Regions from separate parts of the Microbulbifer pacificus genome, predicted to be linked through region 3. Evidence: predicted binding sites of a transcription regulator. Region 3 holds the regulator's gene; each other region holds the start of a gene.
The links. The regulator LexA, encoded in region 3, represses DNA repair genes until DNA is damaged. The targets are predictions, from matches to a motif close to ACTGTNTNTANANACAGT.
Positions count from the first base shown of each region.

Region 1: R5R33_RS03815 (PA0069 family radical SAM protein) is a predicted target of LexA. The motif match lies at 1,427-1,444, and genes of this name have one in related genera.
Region 2: imuA (translesion DNA synthesis-associated protein ImuA) is a predicted target of LexA. The motif match lies at 1,832-1,849, and genes of this name have one in related genera.

Region 1 is NZ_CP137555.1:846,179-849,454, reverse strand. It holds gene arsH (arsenical resistance protein ArsH) at 1-163, shown strand, start outside; gene R5R33_RS03815 (PA0069 family radical SAM protein) at 312-1,400, opposite strand; gene R5R33_RS03810 (FMN-binding glutamate synthase family protein) at 1,547-3,091, shown strand; gene R5R33_RS03805 (cation:proton antiporter) at 3,108-3,276, shown strand, end outside.
Region 2 is NZ_CP137555.1:979,902-983,177, reverse strand. It holds gene R5R33_RS04450 (Y-family DNA polymerase) at 1-1,036, opposite strand, end outside; gene imuA (translesion DNA synthesis-associated protein ImuA) at 1,055-1,771, opposite strand; gene dcd (dCTP deaminase) at 2,004-2,573, shown strand; gene R5R33_RS04435 (BaiN/RdsA family NAD(P)/FAD-dependent oxidoreductase) at 2,587-3,276, shown strand, end outside.
Region 3 is NZ_CP137555.1:4,089,249-4,092,524, reverse strand. It holds gene R5R33_RS17310 (DUF6763 family protein) at 1-189, shown strand, start outside; gene R5R33_RS17305 (LOG family protein) at 331-972, opposite strand; gene lexA (transcriptional repressor LexA) at 1,164-1,772, shown strand; gene R5R33_RS17295 (hypothetical protein) at 1,890-2,144, opposite strand; gene R5R33_RS17290 (DUF6586 family protein) at 2,245-2,772, opposite strand; gene topA (type I DNA topoisomerase) at 2,781-3,276, opposite strand, start outside.

The DNA.
Region 1 (3,276 bases), 950 kb from region 3:
GAAGCCATCGTCCCTGTACGATCGGGTGGTGGATGTGATGGAAGAGCTGGTGAAGTTCACTCTGCTGCTGCGCGATCGCGCTGACTACCTGGTGGACCGCTACTCCGAGCGCAAGGAAAGTGCCGAGGAATTCCGCAAGCGGATCGATCAGCGCTCGATGTGATTGCTAGGGGATCTCTGAAAAACGTAACGAGCGGGAGGCTGGCGGTGGCTGCCGGAGCGCAGAAAGCGGAATGTATTTTTGATACATGAGCATTTTGAGCACCGCCGGACGCCGCCAGACTCACGCGCAGTAGCTTTTCAGAAATTCCCTAAAAAAGACTCTGCTGGTCCCCCGTTTGGGGCGGCAGGGTGAAGTGGCTGCAGTCCAGTGCCAGTTTTCTCTCATTCAGCCCCAGTTTGCGGCAGTGGATCTTGAATCTCTGCCGCAACAGCTGCGCAAACACCCCGGTGCCGCGCTGGCGCTCGCCGAATTCGCTCTGGTTGTCTTTTCCCCCGCGGCTCTGCTGCACCAGACTCATCACATGGGCCGCCCGCTCCGGGTAGTGCTCGGCCAGCCACTGGCGGAACAGTGGTGCCACCTCAAACGGCAGGCGCAGCAGGATGTAGGCCGCCTGAATGGCGCCGGCGTCACTGGCGCCTGTGAGAATCTTCTCCAGTTCTGAATCGTTGATCGCGGGAATCATCGGCGCCGCCATCACCGCGGTGGGAATCCCCGCGTTGCTCAGCGCCTCGATGGTGCGCAGGCGCGCGGCCGGGCCAGCGGTGCGCGGTTCCAGTTTGCGTTTCAGGTCATTGTCGAGTGTGGTCACACTGATGGCCACGTGCACCAGATTGTCCTGGGCCATCTCCGCGAGGATCGGCAGGTCGCGCAGGATCAGCTGGCTCTTGGTGACGATGGTCAGCGGGTGGCGGTGGCGCTGCAGCGTTTCCAGTAGCTGGCGGGTGATCTGCTTGTCTTTTTCCAGCGGCTGGTAGGGGTCGGTATTGGTACCCATGGCGATGGGGCTGCACTGGTAGCCCTTTTTGCGCAGCGCCTGTTCCAGCAGCTCAGAAGCATTGGGTTTGTAAAACAGCCTGGTTTCAAAATCGAGTCCCGGTGACAGGTCCATATAGGCGTGGGCCGGGCGGGCATAGCAGTAGATGCAACCGTGCTCACAGCCGCGGTAGGCATTGATGGACTGGCTGAACGGAATGTCCGGGGAATTGTTGGTGGCGATAATGGATTTCGCCTTCTCCTCGATCGCCAGGGTTTCTATCCGTTGCAGCGGTTCCAGCTCCAGTTCCCAGCCGTCGCTCTCGCGGCTGCTGACCTGATCCACGAAGCGCCCCGCCAGATTGCTGATGGCGCCGCGGCCCTTGTACAGGCGTGTGGGATTGGTGGGGGCGTCATTGGCCACGGCAAAGCTCTGTTGGAGGCTGGGTAACTGTATGTTTGTACAGTTTATTGTCGGGGGCGGGAGTGTGCAATAGCGCGAGCCTGCGCATACAATGACTGCTCGGTTTTGGTCTCCGCCTTTTAAACGAGCAGAACAGGGGCTAGGGAATGGATCTTCAGGCAGTAGCCGCAATTAAAGGGTTTGCGGTCACGGTGTTGCAGCTGTTTTCGATGTTGTTTGCCTTCGGGCTGGTGGTGCTGGTGCTGTACGTCGCCTACATGTACCTGTCAGACGTGAGCCAGACCAAACAGGCGATCCGGCGCAACTTCCCGGTGCTGGGGCGTTTCCGCTACCAGTTCGAGCACCTGGGCGAATTTTTTCGCCAGTACTTCTTTTCCCTCGATCGTGAGGAGATGCCGTTCAACCGCGCCCAGCGCAGTTGGGTGTACCGGGCGGCGAAAAACGTGGATTCCACCGTCGCGTTTGGTTCCACCAGGCCGCTCAACCAGCCCGGCGACATCGTCTTCCTCAATCACCCGTTTCCCACCCTCAGCAAGGACGCGGTGCCGCCGCGGGAAGTGACCCTGGGCGAGGGCGTGGCCCGCAAGCCCTATACCACCCGCTCCATTTTCAATATTTCCGGCATGAGTTTCGGCGCGCTGTCGGTACCGGCGGTCACGGCGCTGTCGAAGGGGGCGGCCAAGGCGGGTATCTGGATGAACACCGGTGAAGGTGGTCTCTCCTCCCATCACCTGTCCGGCGGTTGCGACATCGTGTTCCAGATCGGCACCGCCAAATACGGAGTGCGGGACGCCGAGGGCAACCTGTCGGACGAAAAACTGAAAGAAGTGGCGGCCCTCGAACAGGTGAAAATGTTCGAGCTGAAGCTCTCCCAGGGCGCCAAGCCCGGCAAGGGCGGGATACTGCCGGGTATCAAGGTCACGCCGGAAATTGCCCATGTGCGCGGTATTCCCGCGGGGATGGATTCCATCAGCCCCAATGGGCACCCGGAAATCCGCGATGTGGATGGTCTGCTGGATATGGTGAACCATATCCGCGAGGTCACCGGCAAACCCGTAGGCTTCAAGTGCGTGATCGGCGTCAGCGATTGGCTGCACGACCTTTGCGAAGCGATCCAGCGGCGCGGTATCGAATCCGCGCCGGACTTTATCAATATCGACAGCGCCGACGGCGGCAGCGGCGCGGCGCCGCAGAGCCTGATGGACTACATGGGCCTGCCACTGAACCGCAGCCTGCCCCTGGTGGTGGACCTGATTACCCAGTACGGCCTGCGCGAGCGCATCAAGATTATCTGCGCCGGCAAACTGCTGACCCCTTCCATGGTGGCCTGGGCACTGGCCATGGGCGCGGACTTCGTCAACTGCGGGCGCGGCTTTATGTTTGCCCTCGGCTGTATCCAGGCGATGCAGTGCAACAAAAACACCTGTCCCACCGGTGTCACTACCCACAATCCCGACCTGCAGCAGGGGCTGGATCCGATGGACAAGGCGGAGCGCGTGTATCACTACGCGCGCAACATGGAATACGAGGTGGGCACCATCGCTCACTCCTGTGGCGTGCCGGAACCGCGCCTGCTGCGCCGCGCCCACGTGGAAGTGATCAGCGAACGCGGCGTGCCAATGCCGCTCAATGAACTTGTGCCGGAGGTCAAACCCAAATCCGTGATCGCTTCCGATCGCGGTGTTAACTAACGGGCGGGAGAGCACCATGGATGGCGTCACCACACTGGTAGGGCAGGGGCTGTATATGGCCCTGGCCGCCGTCGCGGGACTCGGCATTGCACGACTGCTAAAGCGGGATGACACCCTCGGCTGTCTGATCGCCGGTGTGCTCGCTGGAATACTGCTACCGGTGTTCGATTACAACACCGGCCTGC
Region 2 (3,276 bases), 1.1 Mb from region 3:
TGCATTTGAGTGCCAGCGCCTGTACCGGCTCTTTCAGTTCCACCCGCTCCAGCTGCAATTTTGTCAGTGCAATCAGCCGCTGGGGATCAAACAGCGGGCGCGACAGCTCCACTTTGACTTCCTCGGTTCCGCGACTGCCGTAGTCCAGCACCCAGTACAGCGCCGGGCTGTACAGCTGGCGCCGCTGCAGCTGGCGGCACAGCTCCCGCACCAGGCGACCGGCGGGGAACAGCAGTTGTTCGCTGTTATCCAGTGGACTCGGGAAAAAAAGTTCGCTGTGAAATTCCGGTGGCGGCTGGTAGCTGGGTACCGGGTCCGGGCGCGAGCCGTTGAGGCGGGCGAGGTAGTCGATGAAGTCGCGCCCGAAGCGGCTGCCCACTTCCGACAGCGGAATGGCGAGCAGCTGGCTGACTCGTTTAATCCCGCAGGCATAGAGTTTGGCGATGGCCTTGTTGTTGCAGTCGAGCAGTTTGCTGGGGGCGAAACTGATCCACTGTTTCCACTGCTGGGGGCTGGGCGGGACTTTGGTCTGCTCCAGCCACTGGCGGTGCTCCGGTAGCTGGCAGAGCAGGTGCGCGGCGCTGGGGCTGTGGCCCAGGCCCATCTGGTGGCTGATACGCATCTTGTGCAGCTCCTTGCCGAGCTGTTGCAGCAAGGGGGCGAGACCGCCCTGGGCCTTGAGGCTGCCGCCGAGTTCGAGAAACAGGCAGGCGGGGCCCTCGCTCAGGGCCTTGTTCTCGGGGCTGCTGGCGCGGGGGGAGACCACCGGAGTAAAGCCGTAGGCCCAGTGGGCCAGCTGTTGCAGCAGCTGCGCTTCCCGCTCGCTATCGCGCTCCAGTAGCTGCAGGCCCGGGCAGTAAGCGCAGGCCGTGGCGATACTGATGCCGGGCTCGATGTTGTGACTATTGGCGGCGGAATTGGCTTCGATGATCAGGTTGCTCTGGGATACCGCCAGGGGCGCCGTATCACCGGCGCGGTGGGCGCGGGTGAGGGCTTCCAGTGAGAGCTTGGGCAGTTGGATACAGAGCCAGAGCATGGTGGATTCCTTCCTGATTCAGTGCAGTGGCTGATCCCGGCGGGTCAGATCCGGGTTGCGGGCCAGGTGCAGGCGCTGGCCAGACTTGCCGTTCAGTTGCTTCAGCAGCTGCAGAGCCAGTTGCTCGCCGTCACTGTGCAACTGCAGGCGCAGGGCAGCGGGGGAGGGGGTGTTGGCACTGGAACCCGGGCGGAAATGGAAGTGCAGGCAGTCGCCCTCGCGGGCGGCCAGTTGCAGGCGCCGCAAGTCCTTGTCTGCCAGCACGTCCTTGCCCTGCCAGCTGACCAGGGCGCCGCAGGCGCCGGACTGCAGGGCCTGCTCTGCTGCCCACAGCTGATCCCGCTGACCGCGGGGGTGGAGCAGCAGCAGTTTCTCCAGCTGTACCCCGGCCTGTGCCAGTGCCGGCGCGTAGGGAATATGCGGTGGGTTGATCAGGATCACCATGCGGTTCTGCCGGGTCATCTCCGCGAGGGCCGGGAGGATCAGGGTGATTTCGCCGATGCCGGCCTTGTCGACCAGCAGCTCGGTACTGGCGCCGCGGGGCCAGCCGTGGTTGGCGAGCAGCGCGTCGAGACCGCGATAGCCGGTACTGATACCGGTGCGAGGCTGTTGCTGGCGGCTGGCCAGTTGCCAGATATCCGGCCGGGTCAGCAGCTGTTGCAACGGCTGCACGGGTTGATTGGCGGCCTGTTCACTTAACTGCTTGTTTTGCATGAAGTTTTCGGCGTTGTTCACGATCTGCTCGCTCCGCATGGGCTGTTCAAACGGGTTTGACTGGTTACCTATACAGTATCTACTGGTAATTTATACAGTACTTATCCAGGGGCGGCAAGCGCGGGTCGGGTGATATGGGAAGGCAAGTGATAGGGGCGGTCGCAATGGCTGCCACTTTTTTGCACAGGGCAAAACGGCTATGATTCCGCCTCTTTTTTATGACCAGACTTTTGTGTAAACCGAGGGGGCAGGGGTGAGTATCAAATCCGACAAGTGGATTCGCCGCATGGCTGAAAATGAGGGCATGATCGAGCCCTTCGAGCCGGGTCAGGTACGCCACGGGGCGTCCGGTGACCGATTGATCTCCTACGGCACCTCCAGCTACGGCTACGATGTGCGCTGCGCCAACGAGTTCAAGATTTTCACCAACGTGCACTCCGCCACCGTTGACCCCAAGGCGTTCGACCAGGACAGCTTTGTGGATGTGGAAGGCGACTACTGCATTATTCCGCCGAACTCCTTCGCGCTCGCCCGCACCGTGGAGTACTTCCGTATCCCGCGTTCGGTGCTGACCATCTGCCTGGGCAAGTCCACCTACGCGCGCTGCGGCATCATCGTGAACGTGACCCCGCTGGAACCGGAGTGGGAAGGGCATGTGACCCTGGAATTTTCCAACACCACCAACCTGCCGGCGAAGATCTACGCCAATGAAGGTGTGGCTCAGATGCTGTTTTTCGAGTCCGATGAGATCTGTGAAGTGTCTTACAAGGATCGCGGCGGCAAGTACCAGGGCCAGCGCGGCGTGACCCTGCCGCGGACCTGATGCAAAAAAACCTATGACAGACTTCCCCTCCCAGGCCGATGTGCTCATCATCGGCGCCGGCGCCGCCGGCCTGATGTGTGCTTCGGTGGCGGGGAAGCGCGGCCGCAGTGTGCTGGTGCTGGACCACGCCAACAAGGTCGGCAAAAAAATCCTGATGTCCGGCGGCGGCCGCTGCAATTTCACCAATCTGTACACGGCGCCGGACAACTTCTACAGCGAAAATCCCCACTTCTGTAAATCCGCCCTGGCCCGCTATACCCAGTGGGACTTCATCGCCCTGGTGGAAAAGCACGGGATCCCCTACCACGAGAAGACCCTCGGCCAGCTGTTCTGCGACAACAAGTCCCGGGATATCGTCGATCTGCTGCTGGCGGAGTGCCGCGAGGCGAAAGCCCAGATCCGAACCCGCTGTGAGATCCAGCGTATCGAGCCTGTTGCTGATGAGAGTAAGGCGAAGGGATTTGAAGTGCACACGTCGTTGGGAAAGGTAGTGTGCGAATCCCTGGTGATCGCCACCGGCGGCTTGTCGATCCCCACCATGGGTGCGACCGGTTTTGGCTACGACGTTGCGCGACAGTTCGGCCACAGTATCGTGCCGACCCGCGCCGCGCTGGTGCCCTTTACCCTGAACCAGCGCGCGCTGGAGCGGCAGCAGGAATTGCCGGGAACCTCACTGGCGGTCACCGCCAGTTGCGGTGAAGGC
Region 3 (3,276 bases):
AGCTGGCCGCAGTTACCGATTATTGGCGCCGCAGCTCCAGAAGACGCTAACGCCGGTTATGGCACTTGGGCGAAAGAAATGCAGGACGATGAGGATGCCGGGTTTACCAGCCCGATTTTTTCGCCCGCGCAAACCGCGATAGACCGCCTTGAAGGCGAAGCGTTTCCCGGCACCGACGAAAGCAAGTAAGTAGGATTTACTTCAGCCCAAGGGGAATTTGCGCAATAGCCAAACGCCCGCCCGGTGATGGTCATCGATAGCGTAGTGCTGCAGCCATGAAAATGGCGCTGAGTATTGAGGCGCAAGAACATTGGCGAAACACGCTCTTGTTCAATCCTCGCGATGGCGAATGTAGTCGATGATGATCTCCGCCGCCTCATCCACGGTATCTACCAGTTTGAATAAATCCAGATCAGCGGCGTCGATACAAGCGCGCTCAAGCACAGTATTCACCAGCCAGTCCAATAATCCAGACCAGTAGCGCTTGCCGACGAGCACAATGGGAAAGCGCCTAACTTTTTGCGTCTGCACCAGAGTCAGGGCTTCAAACAGTTCATCCATGGTGCCGAAGCCTCCGGGCATGGCGATAAAGCCTACCGCGTGCTTCATGAACATGAATTTACGCACGAAGAAATAACGGAAATTCAGCCGGATATCCAGATACGGATTGGGCGTCTGCTCGAATGGCAGCTCAATATTCAGGCCGATGGAGGCGCCGGCATGGGTGAAGGCACCGCGATTACATGCCTCCATAATGCCCGGACCACCACCGGTAATGACAGGGATGCCCTCGCTGGCCAGTAGCTCGCCGAGGCGCATCCCTTGCTGGTACTCGACCGCGTCTTCCGGGAACCTGGCACTGCCGAATACGGTCACGGCACCTTTAAGGGTAATCAGCCGCTCAATACCATCAACGAGTTCCGACTGAATACGCAGTACACGCCACGCTTCCGGCATCTTTGCATCCAGCATATGCCTGCTCCCTTTCGCTTCCTTCTTATTGTGACAGCGAACCCGGCAGACCTGGTTTGAACCAGATTTTAGATTTCGCCGGTCACCTCAAGTCTAGCAGTACTGACGCAACAGCCCCCTGGATTGCGCGGCAGGAAAATCTGTATATAATCCCAGCAACTGTATATAAATACAGACAAAAGGAAGCGCCCATGACAAACCTTACCGCTCGTCAGGCCCAGGTACTGGAACTGATCAAATCTTATCTGGATGAAACAGGCTATCCGCCCACCAGAGCCGAAATTGCCCAGGAACTGGGTTTCCGCTCACCCAATGCGGCGGAAGAGCATTTGAAAGCACTTGCGCGCAAGGGCGCAATTGAAATGGTGGCCGGTGCTTCCCGTGGCATTCGTATTCCCGGCCACCAGAGTGGTCTGCCCATCGTCGGCCGCGTCGCTGCCGGCAACCCGATTCTGGCGGAAGAAAATATCGAGGAATATTGCGAAATTCCCGCGGAATTTTTCCATCCTCCGGCCGATTATCTACTGCGAGTGCACGGCATGAGCATGAAAAACGCGGGCATCTTCGACGGCGACCTGCTCGCGGTACAGCGCACCGACAATATCCGCAACGGCCAGATTGTGGTGGCCCGGATCGAAGATGAAGTTACCGTCAAGCGCTTCAAGCGTCGCGGCAACCAGGCCATGGTCCAGCTACTGCCAGAAAATGAGGACTTTGACGTTATTGAAGTGGATATGCGTGATAAGAATTTCGCCATTGAAGGTCTGGCAGTGGGCGTGATTCGCCAGAACCCCTATTGATGGGTAAAGTGAGCAGCGCTCGGCTGTGACACCAGCAAATAAAAACGGGGCTCACTGAGCCCCGTTTTTATTTGCTTTGGCTTTTCCTATCGAATTAGGTGCCGAACACTTCACCCGTCAGTGAATGGTGTGTTCGGTAGCCTCGAGCTCATCCTCTTCGAAGGGCTCTGGCTCCAAAGTACCGATCTCCTGCACCGCTTCGATACCCGCCTCCAGCATGGCGCGGGCAATGGCAATCTTGTGCTCGCGCAGAAACTCCAGGCTTTCATCCGAGAAATGGATACGCACCAGCGGGTCCCCCTTGTGACCGGCGCGTCGCAACGCCACATCACCATTGGACAACTCGATGATTTCGTAAGTCTCAGAGGACATTCACTTCTCCAGTTACAGCGTGATTTGACGGCAGTGTAACACAGGGAACAGTGAATCATCAGCGGCCAGACAAGGACAGGCGCGATGGCAGGCCACCGCTCTACCACTCCTGGCCCTGGGCGCGCTGGCGCACCACCAGCTCATTGAGCTGGCGATGCCAGTGCCGAAGACTCTCGCTGTCGAGGCTGGCAGAAAAACTGCTATCCAGCTGACGCAGGGGAATCAGGGTCCGCACGCCGCTGTTGGCGGCGCCAGACTCCTGGGCGCCGCCCGCAGGGCGCCACAGCCCTTGCCAGCAGCGGGCCATGGCATTGAACCAGCTGTCTGGATTTTCCTCGAGCCCGACCAGTTCAGCCACCTCGGCACTGAACTTGCCCCGCGCGGCTGCCATCTCCTGAAGCCGGAGTGCCGTGTCCGGCTCGCCAGCGGGCTTGAAACCCAACTGCAGCTGGTGACCCTGCTCTGCCAGAAATGCGCGATGCGCCCGCCACAGCTGCAGCAGCGTGCCTTCAAGCAGCGCTGCCTGGAGTAGCGGATTGCTTTCGGCTTCACGAACTTCCAGGGACTGCAGTAGCAGCTCGGATTTCCGCAGGGCGGAAACCACAATACCGGTATAGGGGTTGCTCACTGCGCTACCTATTTCGCCGGCGATTTTTTGGCAGGTGCCTTTTTGGCCGCCGCTTTTTTCGCGGTCGCTTTCTTGGCCGGGGCCTTTTTCGCTGCCGCCTTCTTGGGTGCCGCAGATTTGCTGCCGGAATCTTCTACCAGCCACTTGCCGCCAGTGTAGAAAGCCTTCCAGCCGGTGGCCTTGCCGTCCTCTTCGGACTGCACATACTGCTCCTGAGTCTTGCGACTGAATCGCACCACGGTATCCCGCCCTTCGCTGTCCTCCGTCGGCGCAGAGAACAGGAAGCTGTACTTGGAGTCAATCTCGTCCTTGTGCGGCAACAGCTCCTTCACCAGCGGTGCGCGGGTTTCGCGATTTTTCGGGAACTGACTGGCGGCAAGGAACAGTCCGGAAGCACCATCCCGCAGGATGTAGGTGTCGTCCACTTTTTCACAGGCAAGCTCCGGCATCGGTACCGGGTCCATTTTCGGTGGCGCCGCCTGGCCATTTTTCAGCAACTTGCGC